DNA from 2 places in the Arthrobacter sp. 10T416 genome. Region 2 is predicted to be linked to the other one. Evidence: predicted binding sites of a transcription regulator. Region 2 holds the regulator's gene; the other holds the start of a gene.
What was found. The regulator LexA, encoded in region 2, represses DNA repair genes until DNA is damaged. The targets are predictions, from matches to a motif close to TCGAACANNTGTTCGA.

Region 1: the regulator LexA is predicted to act here: its motif matches at 10,615-10,630, upstream of AC1DBE_RS02290 (DUF6504 family protein).

The regions. Positions count from the first base shown of each region.
Region 1 covers NZ_JBFTHI010000001.1:505,359-520,754, reverse strand. Annotated here, with positions in the region: gene AC1DBE_RS02365 (thioesterase family protein) at 1-509, shown strand, start outside; gene AC1DBE_RS02360 (DUF2177 family protein) at 529-912, opposite strand; gene AC1DBE_RS02355 (lipoate--protein ligase family protein) at 929-1,678, shown strand; gene AC1DBE_RS02350 (DinB family protein) at 1,692-2,195, opposite strand; glycine riboswitch at 2,507-2,604, shown strand; gene cycA (D-serine/D-alanine/glycine transporter) at 2,758-4,227, shown strand; gene purU (formyltetrahydrofolate deformylase) at 4,224-5,135, shown strand; gene AC1DBE_RS02335 (methylenetetrahydrofolate reductase) at 5,170-6,060, shown strand; gene AC1DBE_RS02330 (hypothetical protein) at 6,057-6,290, shown strand; gene AC1DBE_RS02325 (MBL fold metallo-hydrolase) at 6,330-6,968, opposite strand; gene AC1DBE_RS02320 (S-(hydroxymethyl)mycothiol dehydrogenase) at 6,965-8,050, opposite strand; gene AC1DBE_RS02315 (mycoredoxin) at 8,163-8,420, opposite strand; gene AC1DBE_RS02310 (SOS response-associated peptidase) at 8,555-9,301, shown strand; gene AC1DBE_RS02305 (VOC family protein) at 9,355-9,777, opposite strand; gene AC1DBE_RS02300 (chorismate mutase) at 9,792-10,118, shown strand; gene AC1DBE_RS02295 (hypothetical protein) at 10,148-10,534, opposite strand; gene AC1DBE_RS02290 (DUF6504 family protein) at 10,667-10,996, shown strand; gene AC1DBE_RS02285 (DNA polymerase III subunit alpha) at 10,993-14,442, shown strand; gene thrS (threonine--tRNA ligase) at 14,462-15,396, shown strand, end outside.
Region 2 covers NZ_JBFTHI010000016.1:46,497-61,892, reverse strand. Annotated here, with positions in the region: gene AC1DBE_RS14960 (CinA family protein) at 1-127, shown strand, start outside; gene AC1DBE_RS14955 (helix-turn-helix domain-containing protein) at 266-706, shown strand; gene AC1DBE_RS14950 (MarR family winged helix-turn-helix transcriptional regulator) at 813-1,331, opposite strand; gene AC1DBE_RS14945 (DUF3046 domain-containing protein) at 1,373-1,591, shown strand; gene recA (recombinase RecA) at 1,797-2,843, shown strand; gene AC1DBE_RS14935 (regulatory protein RecX) at 2,830-3,465, shown strand; gene miaB (tRNA (N6-isopentenyl adenosine(37)-C2)-methylthiotransferase MiaB) at 3,529-5,070, shown strand; gene miaA (tRNA (adenosine(37)-N6)-dimethylallyltransferase MiaA) at 5,122-6,039, shown strand; gene dapF (diaminopimelate epimerase) at 6,137-7,093, shown strand; gene AC1DBE_RS14915 (class I SAM-dependent methyltransferase) at 7,074-7,688, opposite strand; gene hflX (GTPase HflX) at 8,330-9,913, shown strand; gene AC1DBE_RS14905 (ATP-dependent DNA helicase) at 9,906-12,032, shown strand; gene lexA (transcriptional repressor LexA) at 12,116-12,865, opposite strand; gene AC1DBE_RS14895 (LysM peptidoglycan-binding domain-containing protein) at 13,283-13,675, shown strand; gene AC1DBE_RS14890 (histidinol-phosphate transaminase) at 13,809-14,927, shown strand; gene hisB (imidazoleglycerol-phosphate dehydratase HisB) at 14,996-15,396, shown strand, end outside.

The sequences.
Region 1 (15,396 bases), on a different contig from region 2:
TTGCCGGCGGCCGCGTGGCCATCCGGGCGACGGCCTGGCGGATGGTGACCTCCGATACCTCGGCTGTCGCCGCGTTTGAAGATCCGCGGATCCCGGCACCGGAGAATTGCGAGCCGTACGACGCCGCCACGGTCTGGCCCGGCGGGTACATCGCCTCCCTGAGCATGCGGATCGCCGAGGGGCACCGTGCCGGTTCCGGAACCGTCTGGCTGCACACCGACTACCCGCTGACCGACCGGGCGGACAGCAGCGACCTCGCCCGGCTGATCGGACTGGTGGATACGGCCAACGGCATTGCCGCCCGGGTTCCGCCGGGAAAGGGCAGCTACGCGTTCCCCAACCTGGACCTCCAGATCCACATGTACCGGCGGCCCGAGGGCGAGTGGCTTGGCCTGGACAACGAGGTCTCCTTCGGTACGGACGGCATCGGCCTGACCTCCACCGTGCTGCACGACCTCACGGGACCGTTCGGGCGAGCCGAACAGATCCTGACGCTGCGGAAGAGCTGACCGGCGGCCGCGGCGCCGGCTAGTGGAAAACGAGCCAGCCGACGACGGTGGCCAGGCCGGTCAGGAACGCGCCCCAGAGGATGTCCGCGACCACGATCGCCAGCGGCCAGTTTTTCAGGGTGGCGGCGTTGGTGAGGTCATAGGTTGCATAGGCGAAGCCGCCCAGCGCGGCGCCGTAACCCAGCGCCGTCAGCCAGCTGCCGCCGTCGAGCGCGGGCCGGAGGGCAAAGAAGAGGATCCCGGCGATGTACAGCACGTAGAACACCACGGCGTACCCTAGATGGGGCTTGTCCGACATCAGGTGGCCCAAGTGCCGGCGGTAGAACTTGTTCATCGACTTGAGCCAGACGGCGTCGATGACGGCGAACGCGGCGGCTACCACCAGGAATTGCAGAATGACCATAAGGGAGCATAACAACATGCAGCAGGCCGCGGCGGGACCCCGGAACCTGACGGTGTTCCGGCAGGATCACTCCCTCGGCCCGGCGGCGGACCTCGACTTCGCCCTGACCCTTCTGCAGCGGGTCAAGACCGGGTCCCTGGTCCCCCTGCTGCGGCTCTACCGGCCCGCCCCCACGGTGGCGTTCGGCCAGCGTGACACCCACTTGCCCGGCTTTGACGCCGCCACCCTGGCCTGCCGGGAACTTGGTTTCGAACCGCTGGTCCGGAAGGCCGGGGGCAGGGCCGCCGCGTACCACGAGGGCACCCTGGTGATCGACCACCTGGAGCCCCATGCTGACGCGATTGCCGGGGCCAAAGGCCGGTTCTCCCTCTTCGGCGAGCTGCTGGCGCAGGCCCTGCGCGACGCCGGGGTGGCGGCCGCTGTCGGCGAGATTCCGGGGGAGTACTGCCCGGGCGAATTCAGTGTCCACGGCCGGGATCCCCTGGTCCCGGAGCACCCCATCAAGCTGGTCGGCACCGCCCAGCGAGTGGTGGCCGGCGGCTGGCTGTTCAGCTCCGTGATCATCGTGGAGAACTCCGCGCCCATCAGGGCAGTCCTCGAGGCGAGTTACGCCGCGCTGGGCCTTGACTGGGACCCGGCCACCGCCGGCGCCGCCGATGACCTGGTCCCGGGCCTGGACGTGCCCGCCGTGGAGGCAGCCGTACTGGCCGCCTACGCCCGGTACGCCACGCTCGACGACGGCGACTTCGGCGCCCTGCTGCCCTAACGGCCGAGACGGCTCACGCTGGGCGGGCGGCCAGGAGCTGTTCGCGCAGGATATCGGCGTGCCCGCAGTGCTGGGCCAGTTCCCGCAACAGGTGCAGGTAAACCCACCGCAGCGGCAGCGGGCCGCGCCTGTTTCCGGTCACCAGGTGGTCCAGGGCGAGAGGTGCGGCGCGCTCACGCGATTGGGCGCAGGCTTCCCGGTACGCGGCCTGGACGCCGGCGATCGAGTCATCGGGAGCCAGGATGAAGGACTCGTCCGGGGTGGCCGGAATACCGATGTCCTGCCGGCTGCGGCGGGTGATGGCCTCGTCGAACCAGACCTTCTCCACGAACGTGGCGTGCTTGACCAGCCCCAGCAGCGTGGTGCGGGAGGTGACCAGGGACGCGCGGGCCTCCTGTTCGGTCATTCCGTCCAGGCAATCGTGCAGCGCGGCCCGGTGTTCGTCGAGGAATGCGTCGAACTGCGTCCGCAGATCCGCGGCGAAAATACCGGGCTCCGTGCTGGGGTGATGGCTCATAGGGCCACATCCTAATAGCACCCGGCCCGGCACCGGCCCCTGCGGCCCCTCCGGCCCGGCCGGTGCTATCCGCCCGGAGGACCTACCGGCGGGTAGCGCCAGAACGCGGGCTGCGTCACAAATCCGGCGGTTTGACTTTCCGGCGTGATCCATCCCACACTGAATCCGCCGGACAATCCTTCCGAGGAGGTCCCGGCGATCATGTTTGGCGGTTACCGGCCCGAGCCAGGGCACGGCAACCATGACGACGCGTTCTTGCCCGGAGCCACCCTCCGCAGCGCCGCGCCACCCCCTATAAGTAAACAAGCCTATGATCTGCGGCGGGAGAGTCCTGCCGGTACATGCAGCAGGCGCCGTAGGAGCAAATCCTCCCCAGGAATCTCTCAGGCCCACGTACCGCCGCGGCGAGGCAACTCTGGAAAGCAGCCGGATCATTTCCCGGCTCACCGACGGTGCAAGCGGTTCCTGCGGGGGCAGGTACGCGGAAACTCTCAGGTCCAAGACAGAGCGGGGAGGAACCCGAATCATCGTGGCACCAGCCACTTGAACGATGGAGTTCCTTATGACGATTCAGCGACCACCTTCCACCATGGTTGAAGCTCCCCACCTCGAGCGGCAGCTCAGCAACCGGCACATCCAGCTCATCGCGATCGGCGGCGCCATCGGCACGGGCCTGTTTATGGGCTCGGGCAAGACCATCTCCGCGGCCGGCCCCTCGGTCATTTTCGTCTACATGATCATCGGCTTCATGCTGTTCTTCGTCATGCGGGCCATGGGCGAACTGTTGCTCTCCAACCTGCACTACAAGTCCTTCAGCGATTTCGCCGCCGATCTGCTGGGCCCGTGGGCGGGCTTCTTCACCGGGTGGACGTACTGGTTCTGCTGGGTGATCACCGGCATTGCCGACGTTATTGCCATTGCCGGGTACTCCCAGGAACTCTGGCCCGGCCTGCCCCTCTGGATTCCGGGCCTGGTCACCATCGCGATCCTGCTGCTGCTGAACCTGACCACCGTCAAGGCCTTCGGCGAGACCGAATTCTGGTTCGCGCTGATCAAGATCGTCGCGATCGCGGCGTTGATTGTTGTGGGCCTGTTTATGATCTTCAGCGGGTTCAGCTCCGACGCCGGACCCGCGACTTTCAGTAACCTCTGGAGCCACGGCGGCTTCTTCCCGAACGAGTTCATGGGCTTTGTGGCCGGCTTCCAGATCGCCGTCTTCGCCTTCGTCGGCATCGAACTGGTCGGCACCACCGCAGCCGAGGCCAAGGACCCCGAGAAAAACCTGCCGCGGGCCATCAACTCCATTCCGATCCGTGTCCTGCTGTTCTACGTCGGCGCACTTATCATCCTGATGTCGGTCACGCCGTGGACCCAGTTCGCCGCCGGACACAGCCCGTTCATCGCCATGTTCTCCCTGGCCGGCCTCGGCGCCGCCGCCACCGTGGTCAACCTGGTGGTCCTGACCTCGGCCATGTCCTCGGCCAACTCCGGGATTTACTCCACCTCCCGCATGGTCTACGGCCTCGCCCAGGAAGGTGACGCCCCCGCCCGCTTCGCAGCGCTGTCCCGCCGCAAGGTTCCGCAGAACGCCTTGTTCCTTTCGTGCGTGCTGCTGCTCTCCGGCGTCGTGCTGATGTACGCGGGGGAGAACATCGGCAAGGCCTTCGAAATGGTTACAACCGTCTCCGCCGTCTGCTTCGTCTTCGTGTGGTCCATCATCCTGGCCAGCTACCTGGCCTTCCGCAGGCGCCGCCCGCAGCTGCACGATGCCTCGAAGTTCAAGATGCCCGGCGGCGTGCCCATGGTCTGGGTCGTCTTCGCCTTCTTCGCCTTCGTGCTCTGGACGCTGACCACGCAGCCGGACACGCTGTCGGCCCTGCTGGTGACGCCGGTCTGGTTCATCATCCTCGGCGCCGCATGGCTGGTCCTGCGCCGCCGTCCGGTGCACCTGGCCCGTTACGAGGCCTTCAAGGCCGAACTCCAGTCCGAGCAGGATGAAGCTGCCGGTTCCCGGAAGGTGGATAGCCTGTGAGCACCGCAGCAACCCCACAGTCCGGCGGCCCCGCAGCTGTACAGCGGGAGGAGCCCGGCGCCGAGTTCGTCCTCACCCTCGACTGCGCCGAATCACCCGGCATCATCAACGCGGTGTCCAAATTCCTGCTGGACCACGGCTGCAACATTGTGGACATCAAGCAGTTCGGCGACCGGCTCGTGGAGCACTTCTTTATGCGCGTGCACTTCGTCTCAACCGGCACCGCGGCGGACGTCGAGGAGCTCCGGCAGGATTTCGCGCCGGTCGCCGCCGAGTGGGCGATGACCTGGCGGCTGGAACGCCACGGCCGGAAGCAACGGATCCTCGTTATGGTCTCCAAATACGGGCACTGCCTGAACGATCTTCTCTTCCGCGCCAGAATCGGTGAACTCCCGGTCGAGATTGTCGCCGTCGTGTCCAACCACCCGGACCACGAGGGCCTGGTCACCTGGCACGGGATCCCCTTCCACCACGTGCCCGTCAGCCCCGCGACCAAGCCGGAGGCGGAAGCAACGCTCCTGGACCTGGTGGAGGCGTACAACGTGGAACTTGTGGTCCTCGCCCGGTACATGCAGGTCCTCAGCGACAACCTCACGGCCAGGCTCGCCGGCAGGGCCATCAACATCCACCACTCCTTCCTGCCGAGCTTCAAAGGAGCCAAGCCCTACCACCAGGCTTACGCCCGCGGCGTCAAGACTGTCGGGGCCACGGCGCACTACGTGAACTCGGAACTGGATGAGGGGCCGATCATCGCCCAGCAGGTCATCGAGGTGGACCACACCTATACCCCGGAGGACCTCGTCGCCGTGGGCCGGGACGCCGAATGCAAGGCCCTGACGAACGCCGTCCGCTGGCACTCCGAGGGGCGCATCATCCTCTCAGGGAACCGCACCGTCATCCTGCGCTGACCCGCGCCCGCCTGCCCAAATTCTGGAGTTCCCTGTGAAGACCCACCTTCCTCTGTCAACCGCGTCCCATGCCCCGTCCGCCCAGCCGGATTGCGCCCCGGCAGACACCACACTGCCGGCGCGGCTGGAAATCATTCCCACCTCCGGCATCGTCACCAGAGTCCAGGCCGGACTTGCGCCGGGGGCGGCGCTGACCGTGACCTGCCTTCCCCATCACGGTGTCCAACCCACCCTGGAAACAGCCGTCCAGCTGCGCGGGCTCGGCTACAGCGTGGTCCCGCATCTGGCGGCGAGGAGCCTTGAAAGCCGGGCGCAATTGGCCGGCATCCTCACCGAGTGCCGGACCGCGGGGATTACCGAGGTTTTTGCCGTCGGCGGTGATGCCGCGCAGCCGGCCGGCCCGTACCAGAACAGTGCACGGCTCCTGGAGGACATCGCCGATTTGTCCGGCGGGTCCATGTCGGCCGGCGTTGCCGGGTACCCGGAAGGGCATCCCGGGCAAAGCCAGCTGTACATGCTGGATGCGCTGCTGGAAAAACAGCACCTCGCCACCAGCGTGGTGACGCAGATGTGCTTCTCGGCGGCCCGGATCAGTTGGTATGTCGAGTTGCTCCGCCGCGAAGGCGTCACCCTTCCGGTGTGGGCCGGCGTCGCCGGGTCCGTTCCACGGACCAAGCTCATTTCGCTGGCGACCAAGATCGGGGTGGGACCGTCCCTGCGGTTCATCAGCCGCAAGGGCCCGCTGGCCCGGCGGCTCCTCGACGGCGGCAACTACTCGCCCAGCCGCCTCGTGGCCGAATTGTCGGCGGCGCAGCCGGCCCTGGCGGGCGTCCACCTCTATACATTCAACAACCTGGAACCGTACGCGGCCGCCGGCGTAACGGCGGCTTCTGGAACGGCGGCGCCGGTGGAGCGGCAGCCATGACCGCGCCGGCCGGCGACCCCAGGCAGCTCCCGCGTACCGGGTGGCGGCTGCCGTGGGCAGCCCTGCCGCGCGGCCTGCCGGTACGGATCACGGCCGGCGGCCGTTACCTGGGGCCGGGAACCGTGGACGGGTCGACGCCGGACGGTGCGGTGATGTGGGTCCGCTTCAACGGCCTCGAGGGCCGCCGTATGTTCCACCGCGACGACACGGTGTTCGTCGAAGTGGGCTAGTCGAAGTCGGCTGGGCGGCGGTGGCGGCCCGCGGCGCTGTCAGTGGCCGCGGGCTATCCACTCCTCCAGGTGCGGCGCCTCGGCGCCCACCGTCGTCGAATCGCCATGACCGGTGCGCACCACGGTGTCTGCGGGCAGCGTGAGCAGCCGGTCGCGGATGGACCCGATGATGGTGGGGAAGTCGCTGAAGGACCGGCCGGTGGCGCCCGGACCGCCCTGGAAGAGCGTGTCACCGGTGAAGACGGTTCCCTCGGCGGGCAGGTAGAAGCTCACCGAGCCGGGGGAGTGGCCCGGGGTGTGCAGTGCTTCGAGGCGGGCCCCGGCCACCTCGAACGTGTCGCCGTCGTCAATGCCGTGCTCCGGTTCGGTCCCGGGGAAGACGCGGTCCCACAGCATCCAGTCCTGCTGGTTCAGGTAGACCGGGGCGTTGACCAGGCTGCGGAAGGCGCCGACCGCTGCGATGTGGTCGTCGTGGCCGTGGGTGAGCAGGATGGCCTTGACGTTCCGGCCGGCGACGGCGGCCGCGGTGGCGCCGGCGTCGTGGGCGGGGTCGATCACCACGCATTCCTGGTCGTTGCCGACGATCCAGACGTTGTTGTCCACGTCCCATGTGCCGCCGTCGAGCGAGAACGTCCCGGACGTGACCAGGCGGTCGATCCGCAGTGCTCCGCCGCTCACAGTTCCACCACCGAACGCAGCACGGCACCGTCGTGCATCTTGTCGAAGGCGTCCTCGATCTGGTCGATGGTGATCCGCTCCGTGACGAAAGCGTCGAGGTCGAGCCTGCCCTGCCGGTACAGGTCGATCAGCATGGGGAAGTCGCGGGATGGGAGGCAGTCGCCGTACCAGGAGGACTTCAAGGCACCGCCGCGGCCGAAGACGTCCAGCAGTGGCAGTTCCAGGGTCATCTCCGGGCTGGGAACACCCACCAGGACCACGGTGCCGGCGAGGTCGCGGGCATAAAACGCCTGCTTGTAGGTCTCCGGGCGGCCGACGGCGTCGATCACGACGTCGGCGCCGAAGCCGCCGGTCAGTTCGCGGATCGCCTCGACCGGATCCACGCCGGAGGAGTCCACGGTGTGGGTTGCGCCGAGCTCCTTGGCGCGATCGAGCTTCTTGGCGTCGATGTCCACCGCGATGACAGTGGTGGCGCCGGCCAGGGCCGCGCCGGCCACGGCCGCCACGCCCACTCCGCCGCAGCCGATCACGGCCACGGAATCGCCGCGGCCGACGTTGCCGGTGTTGATGGCGGCGCCGAGGCCGGCCATCACGCCGCAGCCGAGCAGGCCGATGGCGGCGGGGTCGGCGTCGGGGTCCACCTTGGTGCACTGCCCGGCGGCCACCAGGGTTTTCTCGGCGAAGGCGCCAATGCCGAGCGCAGCGGTGAGCTCCGTGCCGTCCGCCAGGGTCATCTTCTGGGTGGCGTTGTGCGTGTTGAAGCAGTACTGCGGCTCGCCGCGGCGGCACGCGCGGCACTCGCCGCAGACAGCGCGCCAGTTCAGGACAACCCGGTCACCGGGGGCAACGTCGGTCACGCCGGGCCCCACCGCGCTGACCACCCCGGTGGCCTCATGGCCGAGCAGGAACGGGAAGTCGTCGTTGATGGCGCCCTGCTTGTAGTGCAGGTCCGTGTGGCAGACCCCGCAGGTGAGGATATCCACCAGGGCCTCGCCGGGCCCGGGGTCCGGAACCAGGATGGTCTCCAGGGTGACGGGGGCGTTCTTGGAGCGGACGACCGCGCCTTTGACTTCGTGGACCATGGGTGGCTCCTTTCATCACCGCGTCCGCGACGGGATGCGGCACGGCGCGGAACCCCGGGGTCAGCAGGGAGTCCGCGCCGTGGTGGTGTGGTGGTGGGTGTCCTGGTGGGACTTAGGCCGCGAGGCGGGTCTTGACCTCGGCCGCCGAGGGATTGGTGGCTGCCGTGCCGTCCGGGAAAAGGACGGTGGGGACGGTGCGGTTGCCGCCGTTGAGCTTCTCCACGAGTTCGGCGGTGCCTTCGACTTCCTCGATGTTGATCTCGGTGTAGCCGATGCCCTGGGCGTCCAGCTGCTTCTTCAACCGGTTGCAGTAACCGCACCAGGTGGTCGAAAACATGGTGATGGTGCCGGAATCGGGGGTGAAGTCCACGAAGTTCTCCTCAACGCTGGTGGGCGGCGCGCAGTTGGCAGCGCCTCTGCCGGCAAAGCCGGATGTCACTGTGATCAACCGTAACCCGGGAGGCCCTATTCCCGCACGGCGGGTCCCGATGGCATGCTGGTGCCATGTGTGGACGCTACGTGATGGCCCGGGCCGTGGGGGATCTTCTGGCCGAGTTCGACGCCGGACTCGAGGAGGAGGTGGTCATCCCGCCGTCGTGGAATGTGGCCCCGACGGCGGACGTGCCCATCCTGCTGGAGCGGCTGGTGGACGGCGAACCGGTGCGGCAGCTGCACATTGCCCGCTGGGGCCTGGTGCCGTCGTGGGCCAAGGATCCCGGCATAGGCTCCAAGATGATCAACGCCCGCAGTGAGAGTGTGCTGGAGAAGCCGGCCTTCCGGAAGGCCACCCGTGCCCGGCGCTGCGCTGTGCCGGCGGACGGATATTACGAATGGAAGGGCGAGGGCCGCGGCAAACAGCCCTATTACGTGCACCCGGCGGACGGCTCCCCGGTGGTCTTTGCCGGCCTCTACGAATGGTGGAAAGACCCGTCCAAGGCCGAGGGGGATCCGGAACGCTGGCTGTTGTCCACGTCGATCCTGACCACTGACTCCCCGCCGGAGGGCTACGCCGACGGGATGCTCGCCGAACTGACGGCGCTGCACGACCGCGTTCCGCTGCCAATGGACCGGGCTACCATGGCGACCTGGCTGGATCCGCAGGCCGACGACGCCGCTGCCCTGGTGGGGCTGGTCCGGGCCGGCGCGCACGACGTCGCCGAGGGCTGGAAGATCGACGCCGTGGGCACCGCCGTCGGGAATGTCCGGAACGATTCCCCGGAGCTGATCGAACCGGTCGGCAGCCTGTTCTAGGGGACACCCCGCGGTCGCGCGAACGGCTGCGGCGGGCGGCCCGAGGGCCGCGCCTAGACCGTGACTTTGCCGCCGGCGTCGACCGTCCACGTGGGGTTGAAGGCGACCTCCCAGCGGAAGCCGTCAGGGTCCGCGAAGTAGCCCGTGTACCCGCCCCAGAGTTGCGTCTTCGGGGCAGCCACGACGGCGGCCCCGGCGGCTTCTGCCTGGCGCAGTGCGGCATCAACTTCCGCGGCGCTGCCCACGTTGTGGCTCAGGGTAATGCAGGGGATGCCGGCCGGGGCGTCCGTGGCCGCCTCGGCCTGCATCTGGCCCGCATCCCACAGGGAGAGAATCAGGCCATGGTTGGCCTGCAGGAAAAGCACTTCGCCGGGAACCTCGCGGTGGACAGGCCACCCCAGTCCCTCGACATAAAAGCGGCGGGAGGCGTCAACGCTGCGGACACCCAATGAGATGAAGTCGACTCGTGGTTGCATGATTCGATACTGTCATGCACATGTCCACACATCACCGTGACGCCAAACACGCCCAGGCCGACAAGGAACAGCTCGCCGCCGTGCGGGTGGCCGTCGACGAAGTGGATGAGCAAATCGTCGCGCTGATCGGCCGGCGCGAACGGCTGATCCGGATCGCCGGCACCCTKAAAGCGGACAGCGCCGAGGTCAGGGCACCGGGCCGGGTTGAACGCGTCCTGGAGCACGTCAAGGCAACGGCTGAGCAGAAGGACATCGACACCGACATTGTCGAACAGACTTACCGGGGCATGATCGATGCCTTTATCCGGCTGGAGCTGGAAGTTTACAAGGCCAGCAGCTAAGGCTGCGGCAGGACACCCCTAGAGCGACTCTAGAGGGATTCTTCTACGGGCACGTTGGACTGGTAGTCCCTGCCCTCACAGTCGCTGTACGCCGTCATGAGGTGGCCCTTGGCCAGGCCCATGACCGTGCTGAGCGGAAAATTCCCGGTAATGGTGTTACCGGAGTGCTCCACGCCCTTGATGTCGAAGTTCTCCTCCGTGCCGTCGTGGCTGAAGCAGAAAAAGGAGACGGCCTCGCCGTTCATGAACTCGATTTCCATCCGGCGCTGGTGGGAGTGGTCCGGGGTGGCCGCCACGAGCCCCACCACGTAGGCCCCGGAACTCGGGATATTCCCGTCAATATCGAACTTCGCCACCAAGGTTGAATCCTTGGCGGCGATGCTTACGTGCTTCAGGAGTGCGCTGTGGGAGCTCATGGCTCAATCCTGCTACCTCGGCTTGCGTCCGTCCACCCCCATCTAGGTTTTGCCCCGGGCCCGGCGTAGACTTGATTTGTTCGAAGATATATTCGAATTAATCTGTAGGATTTGTAGTTGCCGGGAGGCCTCATGGGGATGTTCAGCGAGTCGGTGGACGTCGCCTGTTCCCCGGCGGGCCAGCCGCAGACGGTCACCTGGAAGGGCAGGCAGTACGAGGTCTGCGCCGAACCCGTCCGCTGGTTCGAGCGGCGGCAGTGGTGGGCCGAGGAACAGCGGGCACCCCTGGGCAGCGGACCGGGACTGGTCGACCACGAGATCTGGCGGGTCCAGGTCCGGGACACCGTCACGCCGGACCGGACTTTCACCCTAGACCTCACCCGGCACTTGGGCAGCGGCCGCTGGCGGGTGCTGCGGATCCATGATGCCTTGCACGCATCGCGGGAGCCTGAATCGGCATGAGCTTCACCCATCTGCATGTCTCCACCGCCTTCAGCGCCCACTACGGGGTGTCCTGGCCGGAGGAACTCGCGGCGGCCGCGTCCGCCGACGGGGCCACGGCGCTCGCCTGCACTGACCGCGACGGACTCTACGGCACTGTCAAGCACCTTAAAGCCTGCATGGCGGCGGGGCTGGACCCCGTGGTGGGTGTGGATCTGGCGGTCTTTGACGACGACGGCGACCTCCGCACCCAGCTGGGCGGACGTGTTGTGGTGCTCGCCCACGGGCATAACCAGGGAGCCGGCTACCGTGCCCTGTGCCGGCTGGTCTCTGACGCACATGCCCGCACCACGGGGAAGGCGGGGGGAGTGGTGCCTGTTGCGGTGACCAGGGCTGAGCTGGCCTCACGCGCCCTCGATCCCACAACACTTGAACCGGTACTGACCGTTCTGATCGGTCCCGACTCGGACGTGGGGCGGGCCATGGGCGGGCGCCGGTACCTACGCCCCCGCACCCTCTTCAAACGCTGGCTGGATGTGATGCCTGCGGGAACCGTCGCGGCAGAGGTTGTGTCCCAGCTCAGCCCGCCCGGGGAACCCTTCAGCACCGCCCATGCCGTGCGGATGCTCAAACTCGCCGCCGAGCACTCGGTCCCCGCGGTCCTCAGCAACGCGGTGCGCTATTGCGCCGAGGACGGGGCAGCTACGGCTGACGTGCTGGATTCCGCCCGCACCCTGAAATCCCTTCCCGAGCTCTCCGCCGCCCCCCAGCTGCAGCCCAACGGCCAGGGCTGGCTGAAGACACCGGCTCAAATGCTGCGTCTGGGCCAGGAAATCATGCATGCCGCTGGCTACGGCGCCGCGGACCTCAAGAGCCTGCTGGCCCACACCGAGGCGCTCGCGGACCGCTGCCGGATGGACCCGGTCACGGACATGGGGTGGAAGCAGCCGGTGGTGCCCGAAGCCTCCGTGATCGGGATCGCCGGCGACCCGCTGGTGGAGCTTACCCAGCGGTGTGAGGCCGGGATCAACCGGCGCTTCCCGGGGATCACCGGGAAGGCTGCAGAGGAACTGCGCGCCCGGCTGGAACACGAGCTGCGGATCATCGACGGGCTCGGCTTCGCCTCCTACTTCCTGACGGTTGCCGAGGTGTCCCGGATGATCCTGGACATGGGGGTCCGGGCGGCGGCCCGCGGGTCGGGTGCCTCCAGCCTGGTGAATTTCCTGATCGATGTCAGCCAGGTCAACCCGCTGCAGCACGACCTCATTTTCGAACGCTTCCTTTCCCGCGACCGGGCCACGCTGCCAGACATCGACATCGACGTTGAAAGCGCCGAACGGCATAACGTCTACCGGAAGATCTTTGAACGGTTCGGCTCCGAGCGCGTCACGTTGATGAGCATGCAGAACGGATACCGTGCCCGCGGGGCGGTACGCGACGCCGGCCTGGCGCTGGGTATGGATGGCGGGGACATCGATGAGATCGCCAAGCAACTGTGGCGCTTCTCGGCGCGGAACTTCCGCGAAGCACTGGTGGAGAAACCGGAACTGAAGGAATTCGCCGGCCGGGTGGAGCAGCGGGACTTCACGGAGAACCAGCAGTTGGATCTTCTGGTGGACCTGACCGAACGGCTGGACCGCCTGCCGCGGCACATTTCGATGCACCCCTGCGGGGTCATCCTGGGGGATGCCACCCTGCTGGACCGCACCCCGGTCCAGCCCAGCGGCCTGGGCCTGCCGATGAGCCAGTTCGACAAGCACGACATGGACCCGATGGGCATGCTCAAACTTGATGTGCTGGGCGTCCGGATGCAAAGCGCCATGGCCTTCGCGGTCCGGGAAGTGATCCGGCTGCACCCGTCCAAGGCCGAGGTGGTGGCGGCCGGCCGCCACCCCGTAGGCTCCGACGGGACCGGCCCGGACTACATCGCAGCCGACGGCCGGATCGACCTCAACGCCGTGCCGCTCGACGACGAACCCACCTATGAGCTGATCCGCAGCACCCACACCCTGGGCTGCTTCCAGATCGAATCTCCGGGGCAGCGGGAACTGATCGGCAAGCTGGCGCCCCGGGAATTCAACGACCTCATCATCGACATCTCACTCTTCCGGCCCGGACCTATGAAGTCGGACATGGTGCGGCCCTTCCTGGAACACCGGCACGGTTTCGCCCCTGAGGTCTATCCGCATCCGGACCTCAAGCCCGTGCTGCAGGAGACCCATGGCGTGACGGTTTTCCACGAGCAAATCCTTAAGACCTTCGACGTGATGACCGGCTGCGGGCTGGCCAGGGCGGACGAGTTCCGGCGTGCCCTCGGCAATGAGGTCATGGAAGGCAAGGTGGAGGAATTCTTCCGCCGTGAGGCACGGGCACGGAACTATACCCCTGCCGTGGTGGACAAGGTCTGGGGAACCCTCAAGGCGTTTGGCAGCTTCGGGTTCTGCAAAGCCCACGGGGCGGCCTTCGCCGTGCCCACCTACCAGTCGGCCTGGCTGAAGACCCACCATCCCGAGGCGTTCCTGGCCGGGCTCTGGGAGCACGACCCCGGTATGTACCCCAAACGGCTGCTGGTGGCAGAAGCCCGGCGCCTGGGCATTCCCATCCTGCCCCTGGACATCAACCGCAGCCAGGCCGAATACCGGGTGGAAAGGGTGGAGGCCGGCCCGGACCAGGGCAAACTCGGCATCCGGCTGAGCCTGAACGGTATCTACGGGCTGTCCGGAGCCGAGCTGAAACGCACCGTGGCCGGCCAGCCCTACGATTCCCTCGCTGACCTGCGCGCCCGTTCACGGCTGAGCAAACCCAGCATCCAGCGGCTTGCCCAGCTGGGGGCCTTCGATTCCCTGCACCGCTCCTCCGGGGGAACCGCCAACAGGGCTGACCTGGTCCAGCATCTGCAGCAACTGCAAACCCGTCCGCAGCGTAAAGGCGTAGAGATCATAGAGGGCCAGCTCGCCCTGCCCCTGGGCGATGTCGAGCTCAAAAACCTGAAAGGAGGCCTGCCTGCCCCCACCCTGGTGGAGACGGTCCGCGCCGAACTGGATCTGTTGGCCCTGGACGTCAGCGGGCACCTGATGGCCAGCCACGCGCCGCTGCTGGAAAGGCTGGGCGTGACGACGGCGGACAAGCTCCTGGGGTTGCGAAACGGCACCGAAGTCCTGGTGGCCGGGGTGCGGGTAGCCACCCAGACCCCGCCGATGCGCGGCGGCCGTCGGGTGGTCTTCATCAGCATCGATGACGGCACCGGCTGCGTGGATTCCGTGTTCTTCCACGAGGCCCAGGAACAGTCAGGTCCCCTACTCTTCGGCACCCGGCTGCTGCTGATCCGCGGGACCACCCGGCGGACCGGACCGCGCGGCATCAGCATCAGCGCCTCCATGGCCTGGGACCTCAGCCGTACCGAGACCCTGCCGTTCCCTCCGGCGGCGGAGGGTCCCGGCCGGGGGCCACAAGCTACGAAGCCTTAACTTTGAATAGGAGACACCCGTGTCAGATGCCCAGCAGATCACCCTTCTCGTCGACGGCGAAGAGACCAAGGTGACTACCGGGACCACCGGCGCGGAACTCTTTTTTGAGCGCCGCGACGTTGTTGTGGCCCGCGTCAACGGCGAACTGAAGGACCTGGACCAGGCGCTCCCGGAGGGTGCCGCCGTCGAATCCGTCACCATTGACTCCCCGGACGGCCTCAATGTCCTGCGGCACTCAACAGCCCACGTTATGGCCCAGGCGGTGCAGCAGTTGCGCCCCGACGCCAAGCTCGGCATCGGCCCGTACATCACCGACGGCTTCTACTTCGACTTCGACGTCGAGGAACCCTTCACCCCTGAAGACCTGCGCCAGCTGGAAAAGATGATGCAGAAGATCATCAACCAGAACCAGAAGTTCGTCCGCCGGGTTGTCTCCGAGGACGAGGCGCGCGAGGCCATGAAGGACGAGCCCTACAAACTCGAACTGATCGGCCTTAAGGGCGCCGGGTCCGACGCCGACGGCTCCAACGTCGAGGTCGGCGGCGGCGAACTGAGCATCTATGACAACGTCGAGCGCAAGGAAGGCACCGCCGTCTGGTGCGACCTGTGCCGCGGGCCGCACCTGCCCAACACCAAGCTGATCTCCAACGCGTTCGCCCTGACCCGCTCCTCGGCGGCCTACTGGCGCGGCAGCGAGAAAAACAAGCAGCTGCAGCGCATCTACGGCACTGCCTGGCCCACCAAGGAGGCCCTGAAGGCCTACCAGGAACGGGTTGCCGAGGCAGAGCGCCGCGACCACCGCAAGCTCGGCGCCGAACTGGACCTGTTCTCCTTCCCGGACGAGCTGGGTTCCGGCCTGCCGGTGTTCCACCCCAAGGGCGGCATCATCCGCAAGGCCATGGAGGATTACTCCCGCCAGCGCCACGTCGACGCCGGGTACGAGTTCGTCTACAC
Region 2 (15,396 bases):
GGCGGCGAACGCGACGTCGTTCGCCTACCACTTCGAGGGAAGCCGCCAGGAGATCCGGGCCCTGGCCTGCGGCGCCGCCCTCGAAAGGCTGCTCGAGGCCCTGTCGCCCACAAGCTACCGCGGGTAAAGTTGCCGGGAACAAATGTTGATTCCGAATAGTTGTTACATTGTGTCGCCCCTGAAGAAGGGTGGCGCCTAGGATGAAATCATCAGACGGTTCGCCTTCAGCAGCGAACCAGACTTACGAGGGAGCAAGGCGATACAGATGGTAAAGCAGCCCGTATCCGTAAACGGCGTTGTCCGCTGGAAGGATGTGGGCCTCGCCGATCAGGCAAAGAGCGAACAGAAGGAGCGCAAGATGGTTGTACTTCGTCACGAAATCGGTGATGTGCTGCGCGACGTCCGCCAACGCCAAGGCCGTACCCTCCGCGAAGTCTCGCACAGCGCCCGTGTTTCCCTGGGCTACCTGAGTGAAGTGGAACGTGGCCAAAAGGAAGCCTCCTCGGAGCTGCTTTCCTCGATCTGCTCGGCCCTCGACGTTCCCCTCTCCACCATGCTCCGCGAGGTCAGTGACCGTGTGGCCGTGGCCGAGGGCGTCGCAGTCCCGGACACCGTGCCGCAGGAATTTGCCCAGCGCTATGGTCGTGACCTCGACCGGGAGCTGAACGACGAGCTGGCCACGGGCCTGCTCTCCGGGGCACGCTAGCCCCCACTGCAACTACTAAGAAGGTCCCCGGCGGTGTGCCGGGGACCTTTTTTGTGTCGTGAGTGTCCGGAGTGTGCGGCGGGCCACGTCGTGGCAGGTGCTCCGGTCAGAAACTGTCGTCGCGGGGGAAACCGTCACGCTCATACGTGGCGTTGAGCTTGGCCATGTAGCCGGCGAAGGCCTCGAGCTCGTGCGCCGGCCATTCCGCTAGCCGCTCGCGGAAGACCTCGCGGCGCGCATCCTGGACCAGGTGCATCTTCTCTTCGCCGCGCGCCGTCAGGCTGATGGCCTGGGCACGGCCGTCGAGCGGATCCGCCGCCTTCGAGACAAGTCCGAGGCCCTCCAGGAACGCTACCTGCCGGCTGACCGACGGCTTCCCGACGCCGATGCAGGATGCCAGCTCGGTCAGGCGGATGGGCCCCTTGGTCCGCAGGACGGACAGCAGACCGTAGGCGGCCGGCTCCATCTCCGGGTGGACCTGGCGGGAGAGCTGCTGCGACATGGACCGGGCGCGCCGCCACAGCAGGCTTAACTGGCGTTCGACGTCGGCCAGTGCCTCCTCGGAAGTGGCGCCGGTCCCGGAAACTGGCGCCTGATCGGGGGTGGCGCCGCGTGCGTTGCTCATAGCAACCATTCTAGGGTCCGGGCCCGTGAGAGACTTTACCGATGCGAATCAGCGACTTCTGGCGGCTTATGGATGACGAGTTCGGAGCCGGGTACTCCCGCGTCCTTAGCGGCTCCCTGGTGCTCTCCGGCGTCGGCGGACGGACCGCTGACGAGGCCCTCCGCGCCGGCGTGCCGCCCAAGCAGGTCTGGCTGGCCCTGTGCGATGTCCAGGATGTGCCGGCGGAGCGGCGGCTCGGCCGTGACGTCAAGCCCCGCTGAGCGACCCGGCGCGCGCCGAACGGGCGCTGACACGCCGCCCGATTGTTCGAATATCTGTTCGGACGGCGCTATGCTTTTTTCAGAGCGTTTTCCACATACGCAACGACGGCGGCACTTTTGTCAGAGGCTGCCAGTAGCGTCTGTGATGACAAAGCAAAGGCCGTAGCGGCCACTCCAAAGCGAGAAAGCATTAGAGGTGTGAACCATGGCGGCAGCCCCGGATCGTGAGAAGGCGCTCGAAGCAGCGCTGGCCCAGATTGACAAGCAGTTCGGCAAGGGATCGATCATGCGGCTGGGCGACGAGACCCGTGCCCCCATCGAGGTCATCCCCACCGGCTCCATCGCGCTCGACGTGGCCCTCGGAATTGGCGGGCTGCCCCGCGGCCGCGTTGTGGAGATCTACGGGCCGGAATCCTCCGGTAAGACCACCGTGGCCCTGCACGCAGTCGCTAATGCCCAGCGCCTGGGCGGGATCGCGGCGTTCATCGACGCCGAGCACGCCCTGGACCCCGAATACGCCGCCAAGCTGGGCGTCGACACCGACGCCCTGCTCGTCTCGCAGCCGGACACCGGTGAGCAGGCCCTGGAAATCATGGACATGCTGGTCGGCTCCGGGTCGCTGGACATTGTTGTCATCGACTCAGTCGCCGCCCTGGTGCCGCGCGCCGAAATCGAAGGCGACATGGGCGACAGCCACGTCGGCCTGCAGGCCCGCCTGATGAGCCAGGCCCTGCGAAAGATCACCGGCCGGTTGAGCCAGACCAAGACCACCGCCATCTTCATCAACCAGCTGCGCGAGAAGATCGGCGTCTTCTTCGGCTCGCCGGAAACCACCACCGGTGGTAAGGCCCTGAAGTTCTACGCCTCCGTCCGCATCGACGTCCGCCGGATCCAGACCCTCAAGGAGGGCGCCGATTCCGTGGGTAACCGGACCAAGGCCAAGATCGTCAAGAACAAGATGGCTCCGCCCTTCAAGATCGCTGAGTTCGACATCATCTACGGCCAGGGCATCTCCCGTGAGGGCGGCATCATTGACATGGGTGTCGAGCACGGCCTGATCAAGAAGTCCGGATCCTGGTTCACCTACGACGGCGACCAGCTGGGACAGGGCATGGAGAACTCCCGCCGGTTCCTGCGGGACAACCCCGAGCTCGCTGCCGAGCTGGAGCGACTGATCAAGGAGAAGCTCGGTGTCGGCGTCAAGGCGGAGCCCGAAGCGTCACCGAAGCTGAAGGCCGTTGACGGCTTCTAACAGCCGGGCCTCGGCCGCACGGCGCCGCAAGGGGTCAGGATTCCCGTCCGGGAACCCTGGCCCCGGCGTCGTTGCGGGCGAAGACTCCGGCCGGGCGGGACCGCCCGCGCCGGAGCAGGACCGCGACGCCGATCCCGCCGCCGTCGCCCGGGCCATTGTGCTCCGGCAACTGACCAGCTCGGCCAAGAGCCGGCTGCAGCTGGCCCGCAAGTTGGCGGAACGCAACATCCCCGAGGACGTAGCCGAAGCCGTCCTGGACCGCTTCGAAGAAGTCCGTCTCGTTGACGACACCGAGTTCGCCGAGATGTGGGTGCGGAGCCGGTCGCAGAGCCGGAAACTGGCCAAAGGTGCCCTGCGCCGGGAGTTGGCGGAGAAAGGCATCGACCAGGACACGGCAGCGGTCGCCCTCGAGCAGCTCAGCGATGAGGACGAGGAAGCGGCGGCCCGCGAGCTCGTGGACCGCAAACTGCGGAACGCCCGCGGCCTCGAGGACCGCGCCGAACGGGACAAGACAGTCCGGCGCCTAGCCTCCATGCTCGCGCGCAAGGGCTATCAGCCGTCGCAGGCGTTCCGGATCGTCGGCGAGGCAGTCGACGCGGTGCTCCAGGACCCGGACGGGTAGCCCTGAGCTTTTGCCGGCATGCCCTCCGGCCACGCGAGCGCGCCAACCCGGTACCCTTAACAGGTGAGTTTGACCATTCCCTCCCCAGCCCCCGGCGGAACCCCTTCCCCGAATGACGCCGCTCCGGCCCGCACGTACCAGGTCCGGACGTTCGGCTGCCAGATGAACGTGCACGATTCCGAGCGGATGTCAGGAATGCTCGAAGCCGCCGGCTACGTCCCGTCCGCCGGCGAGCTGGCCGACGTCGTGGTCTTCAACACCTGCGCGGTCAGGGAGAACGCCGACAACAAGCTCTACGGCAACCTCGGCATCCTCCGCCCGGTCAAGGAAGCCAATCCGGGCATGCAGATCGCCGTAGGCGGCTGCCTGGCGCAAAAGGACCGCGAAACGATCCTGAAGAAGGCACCGTGGGTGGACGCCGTCTTCGGAACGCACAACGTCGGAGCCCTGCCGGCCCTGCTGGACCGGGCCCGCCACAACGACGAGGCCCAGCTGGAGATCCTGGAATCACTGGACGTCTTCCCCTCCACCCTGCCCACGAAACGGGACTCCGTCTACGCGGGCTGGGTCTCCATCTCGGTCGGCTGCAACAACACCTGCACGTTCTGCATCGTCCCGGCACTGCGGGGCAAGGAGAAGGACCGCCGGCCCGGCGACATCCTCGCGGAGATCCAGGCGCTCGTTGACGACGGCGCCATCGAGGTCACCCTGTTGGGGCAGAACGTGAACTCGTACGGCGTTGAATTCGGCGACCGGCAGGCGTTTTCCAAACTGCTGCGTGCCTGCGGTGAAATTCCGGGCCTTGAGCGCGTGCGGTTCACCAGTCCGCACCCGGCGGCGTTCACCGACGACGTCATCGACGCGATGGCCGAGACGCCGAACGTGATGCCGCAGCTGCACATGCCACTGCAGTCGGGTTCGGACAAGGTCCTCCGGGAGATGAAGCGGTCGTACCGCTCCACCAAGTTCCTCGGCATCCTGGACAAGGTGCGGGAGAAGATCCCGCACGCCGCCATCTCCACCGACCTGATTGTCGGATTCCCGGGCGAAACGGAGGAGGACTTCCAGGCCACGCTCGACGTCGTGGCAAAGTCCCGGTTCGCCACAGCCTTCACCTTCCAGTACTCAAAGCGCCCGGGTACCCCGGCCGCCGAACTGCCGGACCAGCTGCCCAAAGCGGTGGTGCAGGAACGCTTCGAACGGCTCACCGCGCTGCAGGACCGGATCGCGGCCGAGGAGAACGCCCGCCAGCTGGGCCGCCGCGTCGAGGTCATGGTGACCGCCCAGCAGGGCCGTAAGGCCGGAGAAACCCACCGATTGTCCGGCCGCGCCCGCGACCAGCGGCTGGTGCACTTCTCCGTCCCCGAAGGTGCCGAAACCCCCCGTCCGGGGGACCTCGTGACCGTGACCATCACCGAAGCCGCGGCGTTCCACCTGATCGCCGACCCCGCGGGCCCGGCCGAGTACAGCCTGCGGCGGTCCCGCGCCGGCGACGCCTGGGACCGGTCGCAGGCCGATTCGTGTGGCGCCCCGGTACCCGGCGCGGCCGGCGGCACCACGGGGGTGTCCCTGGGCATGCCCACCCTCCCGCTCCGCGCCCGCTAGCCCGTGGCCGCGCCCGCCCCGCAGGTCACGCCCGCACCCCTGACCGCCGCCCTGCCGGCCCACGGGACCCTCCGCGCCACGCCGCCGGTTATCGCCGTCGTCGGCCCCACCGGCTCCGGGAAGTCCGATCTGGCCGTCGCGCTGGCCGTGGCCCTCGACGGCGAAGTGGTTAACGCCGACGCCATGCAGTTCTACCGCGGCATGGACATCGGCACCGCGAAGATCACGCCGGCTGAACGCAGGGGAGTGCCGCACCACCTCCTGGACATCCTCGACGTCACCGAGGAAGCCAGCGTCTCGGACTTCCAGCAGCAGGCCCGCGCGGTGATTGCGGAGATCCACAGCCGCGGGAAACGGGCCATCCTCGCCGGCGGCTCCGGTCTCTACGTCCGGGCGGTCCTGGACGTACTCGAGTTCCCCGGCACCGACCCCGCCATCCGCGGCCGGCTGGAAGCTGAGGAAGCCGCCGCCGGGCTCGCGCCGCTGCGGGCACGGCTGGAACGGCTCGATCCGGTCTCCGCCGGACGGCTGGGCGATGCGCGGCGCGTGATCCGCGCGCTGGAGGTCTTCGAACTGACCGGGCGCCCCTTCAGCTCCTTTATGCCCTCCCGCGAGTACTTCCAGCCGGCTGTGCAGCTCGGCCTGGATGTTGACCGCGAGCTGCTGCGCGCCAGGCTGGCCACCCGCGTGCACGCCATGGTGGATGCCGGGTTGCTGGCCGAGGTGCAGCGCCTCGACGCCGAAGGGCTGCGGCGGGGCCGGACCGCCTCCCGCGCCCTGGGCTATTCGCAGTTCCTCCGGGTGGTGGACGGCGAGTGGGACCTGGAGACGGCCGCCGAGGACACCATCGCCGCGACCCGGAAATTCGCCCGGCGCCAGCTCACCTGGTTCCGGGCCGACCCCCGGATCCACTGGCTTGACTGGCAAGCCCCCGGGTTACTGGCCCGGGCCGTGGAGCTCTGCGGCTGACAAGTCCGCCCCGGACACCCCGGCAGGGCGCCACGCGCCGCAGCCTGGCCGGCGCCCCGGTTCCACCCCGGCACGCAACGAACTGTAACCTTGGACCATGGACGAAACCCTGGCCCCGGCCGCTGACCACCTTGCTGCAGGAGGCGCCGTGACCCCTGGCGGCCCGAAGTTCTCGAAGGGCCACGGAACCGGCAACGACTTCGTCCTCATCGCGGACCCCAACGGGGCCCTGGCCGTCACCCCGGAACAGGTCGCGGCACTCTGCGACCGGCACCGCGGCATCGGCGGCGACGGGCTCATCCGCGCCGTCCCGTCCCGGCTGCTTCCCGAGGGCCAGGAACTGCTTGCCGCCCACCCCGGCGCGGAGTGGTTTATGGACTACCGCAACGGCGACGGTTCGCTGTCCGAAATGTGCGGCAACGGCGTCCGGGTCTTCGTGCACTTCCTGATCGCCGAAGGCCTGGTGGACCTGCCGGCGGGCGAATCACTGACCATCGGAACCCGCGGCGGGGTCAAGACCGTGGTCCGCACTGCCTCCGGGTACGCCGTGGACATGGGCCCCTGGGAGTTCATCTTCCCCGGCGAAGCCACCGCCCGCGCCATGGACTCGCTGGTCAGCGCCGGCGGCCTGGAAGTGGCCCGGCCGGCACTCTCCGTCAGCATGGGAAACCCGCACACCGTCGTCGCCCTGGCCGAACTCGCGGAGCTGGAGGCCACCGAACTGTTCCGGGCGCCGCGGGTGGACCCGGTTCCGCCGCACGGGACAAACGTCGAGTTTGTGGTGCCGGCCGAGCCGTTGGTCCACGACGGCGTGGGTACCATCACCATGCGCGTGCACGAACGCGGGGTGGGGGAGACCCAGTCCTGCGGCACCGGCGCCTGCGCCGCTGCCGTCGCGATCCGGCACTGGGCCGGCCAGGGTGCACCGGATACCTGGAACGTGGAGGTGCCCGGCGGCGTCGTCGGCGTGAAGTTCTTCGTCGCCGCCGACGGCCACGAGCACGTGGAACTCAGCGGGCCCGCCGTGATCGTCGCTAGTGGGACGCTTTCCTGACCCGCAGGATCCTGAAGGACTTTGACGTACTTTCCCGGGTCACGGTGAAGCTCGCGTCCAACTCGGCCGTAAGCCAGCGCTGAAGTGAGTCGGAGCCCAGGTTCTTCTGTACCACCAGCCAGGCCGAGCCTCCCGCGGCCAGCCGCGGGAGCCAGAGCAGCAGCAGGGCATGGAGTTCATCCTTGCCGATCCGGATGGGCGGGTTGGACCAGATCGTGTCGAACCGCAGCTCCGGGTCGACGTCCCCGGGGGTGCTGGCGGTCACGTTGGTGAGTCCCAGCAGCCCCGCATTCTCGTTTGTCAGCGTCACACAGCGTTCGTTGACGTCCACGGCATAGACCCGTGCGTGCGGCGCCCGCAACGCCATGGTCAGCGCGATCGGACCCCAGCCGCAGCCGATGTCCAGCAGGTTCCCCTGCGGTGCGGGAGCGGGAACATCCGCCAGGAGGACGGCTGTACCCTTGTCGATTCCGTCCGGGCTGAAGATCCCCGCGGACGTCTGCAACTGCCGCTGCCCGCCGGCGAGTTCCACGGTCAGGGGCTTGCGGGTGAACGGCCCGGCCGGCTGGGCGCTGAAATAGTGTGCAGACTCCATAACTGGCCAGATTAGTTGGCGCTCCGGCGGTATGGGAAACCGGCCGGGATCCGCCGCCGTCCGCCCCGACACGGCGGCCCATGGCGCGGGGGGCCGGTCTGCTAGGCTAAAAACATGATCCTTAACTTCAAGTAGCCGGCCGGATTTTCCGCACCGACGTCTTCTGTACCGGCGCCTTCCGCACCGACAGCTGTGCTGGCGCCATCGGAAGTCCCGCCCCGGCAGCGACGCAGGTACTTACCTTCCGCTCAGCGCGCCTCGTGATCACTGCATCACTCCCACGGCGCCGGATTTGCTTGGAGTCACTCCTCTTGGAACCCGACCGTCCGCGTGCACAGAACGCGGGACCTTACGGCAGGGGTACCAACCGGTCCCGGCAGCAACGCATCCCGGCGGGCGCACCCGGTTAGAACCAGCGCACACCAGCCAGCTCACCAGCTGCCCGCACATCCGCGGCGTTCTTAAACCGCCGCAGCCCGCACTCACCGCTCCGGACCGGAGCCCCACCCCGCCGTCGGCGCCGCCGCCGTCCGGCACCCGAGGAGGCATGGATGACCACCAGTCGTCAGCCCAGCGCGAATACCGCGCCACGAAACACCGAACGGCACTATTCTGAGAGTGCAGACCCTTCGAAGGAGACCATGACCAGCCAGCCCAACCCCGGTTCCGATTCAGCCGCCCAGGACATGAGTCCTGCGGAAATCCAAGCTGTTATCGACCGGATCCTCTCCAAAGACGCCCCGGCATCCAAGACCGGCCAGGGTGCCGGCGACGGTGATGCCGCCGAGTCCCGGCCGGTCTTCGGCAAGGCGCAGGCATTGTCGCAACTGGATGAGGAACACAGCAGCTACGACGGCGACCAGCAGGACCTCGAGGAACGCCGCGCCCTCCGGCGGACGGCCGGACTCTCGACAGAACTCGAAGACGTCACCGAAGTCGAATACCGGCAGTTGCGCCTGGAGCGGGTGGTGCTGGCGGGGCTGTGGACCGAGGGTACCCTGGCCGACGCCGAGAACTCCCTGCGCGAGCTCGCGGCGCTGGCCGAAACCGCCGGATCCGAGGTCCTCGACGGACTGGTCCAGCGGCGCGCCAAGCCGGACCCGGGCACGTTCCTCGGCTCCGGCAAAGCCCAGGAGCTCAAGGACATTGTGATGTCGACAGGCGCTGACACCGTGGTGGTCGACGCCGAACTGGCGCCCTCCCAGCGCCGTGGCCTGGAAGACATCGTCAAGGTCAAGGTCATCGACCGCACGGCCCTGATCCTGGATATTTTCGCCCAGCACGCCAAGAGCCGTGAGGGCAAGGCACAGGTGGAACTGGCACAGCTCGAATACCTGCTCCCGCGCCTGCGCGGCTGGGGTGAGTCGATGTCCCGCCAGGCCGGTGGCCAGGTGGGTGGTGCCGGTGCCGGTATGGGCTCGCGCGGCCCCGGTGAGACCAAGATTGAACTGGACCGGCGGCGGATCCGCACCCGGATGGCCAAGCTGCGCCGCGAAATTGCGGCGATGAAGCCGGCGCGCGAGACCAAACGGGCCAACCGGCGTCGTAACGCCGTACCGTCGGTAGCCATTGCCGGTTACACCAACGCCGGCAAGTCCTCGCTGCTGAACCGGCTGACCGACGCCGGCGTCCTGGTGGAGAACGCCCTGTTCGCCACCCTGGACCCCACCGTCCGCAAGGCGGAAACGGCGGACGGACTGGGCTACACCCTGGCCGATACGGTCGGATTCGTTCGCTCGTTGCCCACCCAGCTCGTGGAGGCCTTCCGCTCCACCCTGGAAGAGGTAGCGGATTCGGACCTGATCCTGCACGTCGTCGACGTCTCCCACCCGGACCCGGAGGGCCAGATTGCGGCCGTCCGTTCCGTGTTCAGTGAAGTCGATGCCCGCAAGGTGCCGGAAATCATCGTCCTGAACAAGGCCGACGCCGCCGATCCCTTTGTGGTCGAACGGCTCAAGCAGCGCGAGCCACGCCACGTAGTGGTCTCTGCCCGTACGGGCGAGGGCATCCCGGAGCTGCTGAGGGCCATCAGCGAGGGCATCCCGCGGCCCAGCGTGAAGATGGAGCTGATGATCCCGTACAACCGCGGGGACCTGCTCAGCAAGCTCCACGAGACCGACGCCGAGATCATTAGCCTCGACCATGTGGAAGCCGGCACCAGGGCCGTGGTGATGGTACGCGAGGGCCTTGCGGCCGAACTGGACGCCTTCCTCAGCAATGACTGAACCAGCAGTAGCCGGGGAGGCGGCAGCATCGCCTGACGCCGGCCGGTCAGAAGACGGAACGTCCACAACAGGCGCATCCAAAGGCGGCCCGTCCGGCGAGGAGTTCGTGGTTGAACTCCTCGACCGGGCGGTCGCCGGGATGGGCGGCCAGAGCCGTGAGGGCCAGCACGAAATGGCCCGGCAGGTGGCGCGCGCCATCGACACCGGCGACCACCTGCTGGTCCAGGCGGGCACCGGAACCGGCAAGTCCCTGGCGTACCTGATTCCGCTGATCGCCCACTCGCTGGTCAGCGACAAACCCACCCTGGTTTCCACCGCCACCCTCGCGCTGCAAACCCAGATCGTGGGCAGGGACCTCCCTCGTCTCCTGAAAACCATTACGCCGGCCCTGGAGCGGCCGGTGAAAGTCGCCCTGGTGAAGGGCCGCGCCAACTACGTCTGCCGCCACAAGCTCGAGGGCGGCTTCCCGTCCGAGGAGCCCGCCGAGGGGCAGCTTTTCTCCCTCGGCGAGGACACCTCCGTGCCGCATTTCGCCGCGGCCATGGGCGGGCCCTCGTCCCAGCTGGGCAAGGAAGTGGTCAGGCTCCGGGAGTGGGCCGAGGAGACCCAGACGGGCGACCGTGACGAGCTGATGCCGGGCGTCACCGACCGCGCCTGGCGCCAGGTGTCCGTCACCTCGATGGAATGCCTGGGGGCGCAGAAATGCCCCCTCGCCGCCGAGTGCTTCAGTGAACTCGCCCGGCAGAACGCCGCCGACGCCGACGTCGTGGTCACCAACCACGCCATGCTCGCCGTCAGCGCCTTCGAGGGCCTCGCGGTGCTGCCCGAATACGACGTCGTTGTGGTGGACGAGGCGCACGAGCTCCAGGACCGCGTCACGGGCGCCGTGTCCGGGCAACTGTCCGTCGCGATGGTGCACGCCGCGGCATCCGGTGCCCGTAAGCACACCGGGATCACCGTGGATGCGCTCAACACCGCCGCCGCCAACCTCGAACTCGCCATCGAAGGTGTCCCAAGCGGGCTGATGCCGAACGGCCTGAACAGCGAACAGCTGGACTGTGTTGACCAGCTCCGCGACGCCTGCCGCGCCGCGCTCTCCGACTCCAAGGGGGATAGCGCCACCCCGGCCGACGGCGGCCGGCAGCTCACCCGCTCCCGCCTGATGGTGATCCTGGAGCTGTGCGAACGGCTCCTGGCCGCCAAGGAAAACCGCGAGGTGGTCTGGTTTTCGCGCAACAGCAGCTTTGACCCGCAGCAGGGTTACTCACAGCCGGATGACTCCGCGCCGGCCCTGGTCAACATCGCCCCGCTCAGCGTCGCCGGGCGGCTGCGCGAAGGGCTGTTCGCGGACCACACAGTCGTTCTGACCTCGGCGACCCTCGCCATCGGAGCGGCGTTCGAGCCCGCAGCCGGGGGACTGGGACTGGTGGGGCCCGGGGCGCCCAGCTGGACCGGCGTCGACGTCGGTTCCCCGTTTGAATATCCAAAACAAGGCATCCTGTACGTCGCCAAGCACCTGCCCAAACCGGGCCGCGGTACCTCCCCGGAGGCCCTCGACGAACTCGAGAAGCTGATCCGCGCCTCGAACGGCGGGGCACTGTGCCTCTTCTCCTCCCGGCGTGCTGCCGAGGAGGCCGCCGAGGCGATGCGGCCCAGGTTGGGCCTGAGCATCCTCTGCCAGGGCGAATCGACCATGACGGCGCTGGTCAAGCAGTTCGCGGACGAGCCGGACACCTGCCTGTTCGGGACAATGTCGCTGTGGCAGGGCGTTGACGTACCGGGTAATTCCTGCCGCCTCGTGGTCATCGACAGGATCCCGTTCCCACGGCCCGACGATCCCCTGATGACCGCCCGCTCCCGGGCCGTGGCACAGTCGGGCGGCAACGGTTTTATGAGTGTCTCTGCGACCCACGCGGCCATCCGCCTGGCGCAGGGCGCCGGCCGGCTGATCCGTTCGACGTCGGACAAGGGCGTGGTGGCCGTACTCGATTCCCGGCTGTCCACCGAGCGCTACGGCGGCTTCCTGCGCGCGGCGCTGCCACCGTTCTGGCCCACCACGGATCCGGCCGTGGCGCTGGCCGCCCTCGACCGCTTGGCCAAGGCCCCGGCCGCCGGATAGGCCGGAAACTTCTGCCCCAACGCCACAGGCCCCGTCCGGAACATCGGACGGGGCCTGCTGAGTTGGTGCTTGGTGGTTCCCGGTTAGAGGGAGCGCAGTACGGACACGACCTTGCCCATGATGACGGCGTGATCGCCGAGGATCGGTTCGTACTGGGTGTTCTGGGGGAGCAGCCAGGTGTGGCCGTCGCGCTGGCGGAACGTCTTGACGGTGGCCTCGTCGTCGAGCAGCGCGGCCACGATGTCACCATTGACGGCGTCGTTCTGGCGGCGGACCACCACCCAGTCACCGTCGCAGATGGCGGCGTCGATCATCGAATCCCCCGCCACCTTGAGCATAAACAACTCGCCGTGGCCCACCAGCTGGCGTGGCAGCGGCATAACGTCTTCCACGACCTGATCGGCCAGGATCGGGCCGCCGGCGGCAATCCGGCCCACGAACGGCACCATCGCGGTGTCCGTGGCGCTGGCCAGTTCCGAGACGGCGAGGCCGCCCACGGCCCGCAGACCGCTGGACTTCTCGACGCCGGAGATGGGGGTGGCGCCGCCGTCCAGGGTTAGCGGCATCAGGACTTCCATGGCACGGGGCCGCTTGGGGTCCCGCCGCAGGTAGCCGAGCTTTTCCAGCTGTGAGAGCTGGTGGGTGACGCTGGAGAGGCTGGCGAGCCCCACGGTGTCACCGATTTCGCGCATGGACGGCGGGTAGCCGTTGTCCGTGACCGAACGCTGGATCGTCTCCAGGATCTTCTTCTGCCGGACGGTAAGGCTCTTCGGCGCCCGACCGGTCTGCGGGCTCCGTTGGGTAGCCCTCCCGCCGGCGGCTTGTGCTGCCATATTCGCCATGCCTTTCCGTTCCGCCCTGCGGACCTTGCCGCCGGGCCGCTGTGGCCTGAAAACCCCCGGGGCCTAAAAATGTCAGACCCCGTTGTTGAACTTGAACTGTCCAACCGCAGGTGAACTCACCAGCGGTTGTTCCGTGATTCAAAAGTAGGCCAGCACACCATGTTTTTCAAACATTTGTTCTAGCGAGTCTCGACAATGTTCGTTCATAGGTGCTAAAACAGAACAAGCAGAGTTCGAATATGTGTTCGAAACCTGTCGACGGGAACCGAATGCAGGTTTCGATTCTGTGTTCTAAGTTTCGCAGTCGCAGGTTCGCCTATAAAGGTCACGCGTTCGATGGTTCGGCCGGTTGGCGGCGGGTACATGGAGTACGCCGGGCGGCACAGAGAGGTCCAGGAGGGCTTAGTTATGTCAGCAGTAAGCGTTATGTCCGGTTCGTTCGGCACCATCAAGTCCCGCACGGCCGTGCCCCAAGCGGCAGCACGCCAGGCGCCCCTGCGGCTGACCCGCCGGGGACGGTTCGTCTTCATCGGCCTGCCGCTGATCGTCCTGGCTGTCCTGGTCCTGTCTCTCGCCGGTTTCCTCAACGCCCCCGCCAAAGCGGCCGACTCCGCCGCGGAGCTCTCGGTGACTCCCGCGGTCACCGTCACCGTCCAGCCGGGCGAATCCCTCTGGGCGATCGCCGGCGCCGTGGCACCGGAACGCGATCCCCGCGACGTCGTGGCCGACATTGTCCAGCTCAACAACCTCGGCGCCGCCCGCGTGATGCCCGGCCAGCAGCTCTTCGTCCCCTCCAAGTAGGCAGGGCCCCCGCCGGCGAATGACCAGCCGGCGTGTGAGTGAACGCCCCTGGTGAACCCCGGCAGCCCTTACGGGGCGGGCATTCCGGGGTCACAGTTTCGGGGCGGGCCCGGGTCTCACTTAAACTGGGCGGGTGACTGACCAGCTAGAGCGACTCAACCGACTGCCCCTCCGCACAAACCTGCGGGGCCTGCGCCCCTACGGCGCACCCCAGCTGGACGTGCCCATCCTGCTGAACGTCAACGAGAACACGCACGGGGTCCCGGCCGACGTCCGCGCCGCCATCGCCGAGGCCGTGACCGAGGCCGCCGCGGGGCTGAACCGCTACCCGGACCGCGAGTTCACCGAACTCCGCGAGGCCCTCGCCGAGTATCTGGGCCACGGCCTCGAAGCGGACAACATCTGGGCCGCCAACGGGTCCAACGAAGTGCTCCAGCAGATCCTCCAGGCCTTCGGCGGCCCGGGGCGCACCGCCCTCGGCTTCCCTCCCACGTACTCCATGTACCCGCTACTGGCCGCGGGGACGGACACCGAATACATCGTGGGAGTCCGCGCCGAGGACTACGGCCTCAGCGCGGAATCGGCAGCCCGGCAGGTCCGCGAACTGAAGCCCAGCGTGGTCTTCCTCTGCTCGCCGAACAACCCCACCGGGACAGGCCTGGGCCTGGATGTTGTGGAGGCCGTCTATGAGGCGGGCCAGGAAAGCCAGACCATCGTGATCGTCGACGAGGCGTACCACGAGTTCGCCCACGACGGCACACCCAGCGCACTGACCCTGCTGCCCGGCCGCGAGCGGCTGATCGTGTCCCGCACCATGAGCAAGGCCTTCGCCCTCGCCGGCGCACGGCTCGGCTATATGGCGGCCGCCCCGGAGGTCACGGACGCCCTCCGCCTCGTGCGGCTGCCGTACCACCTCTCCGCCATCACCCAGGCAACGGCCCTGGCCGCCCTGCACCACCGCGTGGCGCTGATGGCCGACGTCGAGGACATCAAACGCCAGCGGGACAGGATCGTCTCCGAACTGATCCGGATGGGCCTCAAACCCGCCGCCTCGGACTCGAACTACGTCTTCTTCGGGGGCCTGGATAACCCGCACGAGGTCTGGCAGGGGCTGCTGGACGCCGGGGTGCTCATTCGCGACGTCGGCATTCCGGGACATCTGCGGGTGACAGCCGGCACTGAGACGGAAACCACAGCGTTTCTGCAGGCCCTCGAACAGATCCTGACCGGCCGCCAAGCACCGTCCGCCTAGACTTAACCCAGGACCCACGCACACCGCCCTGTTCGCCGGGGCGCCGCCTTCATCCAAAGGACACCCACATGAACAACCCCGGAGCAGCCGCGGCCCAGGCCCGGACCGCACGCCTGGAGCGGACCACCAGCGAGTCGTCCGTCCTGGTCGAGATCGACCTCGACGGCACCGGTGTATCGGACATCAGTACCTCCGTGCCGTTCTACGACCACATGCTGACGGCGCTCAGCAAGCACTCCCTGATCGACATGACGGTCAAAGCCACCGGCGACACCCACATCGACGTCCACCACACCGTCGAGGACGTGGCGATCACCTTCGGCGAAGTCCTGCGGACCGCGCTGGGCAACAAGGCCGGGATCCGGCGCTTCGGGGAGGCCACCGTGCCGCTCGATGAGGCCCTCGCCCAGGCCGTCGTCGACGTCTCCGGCCGCCCCTACCTGGTCCACGCCGGCGAACCGGCCGGCCA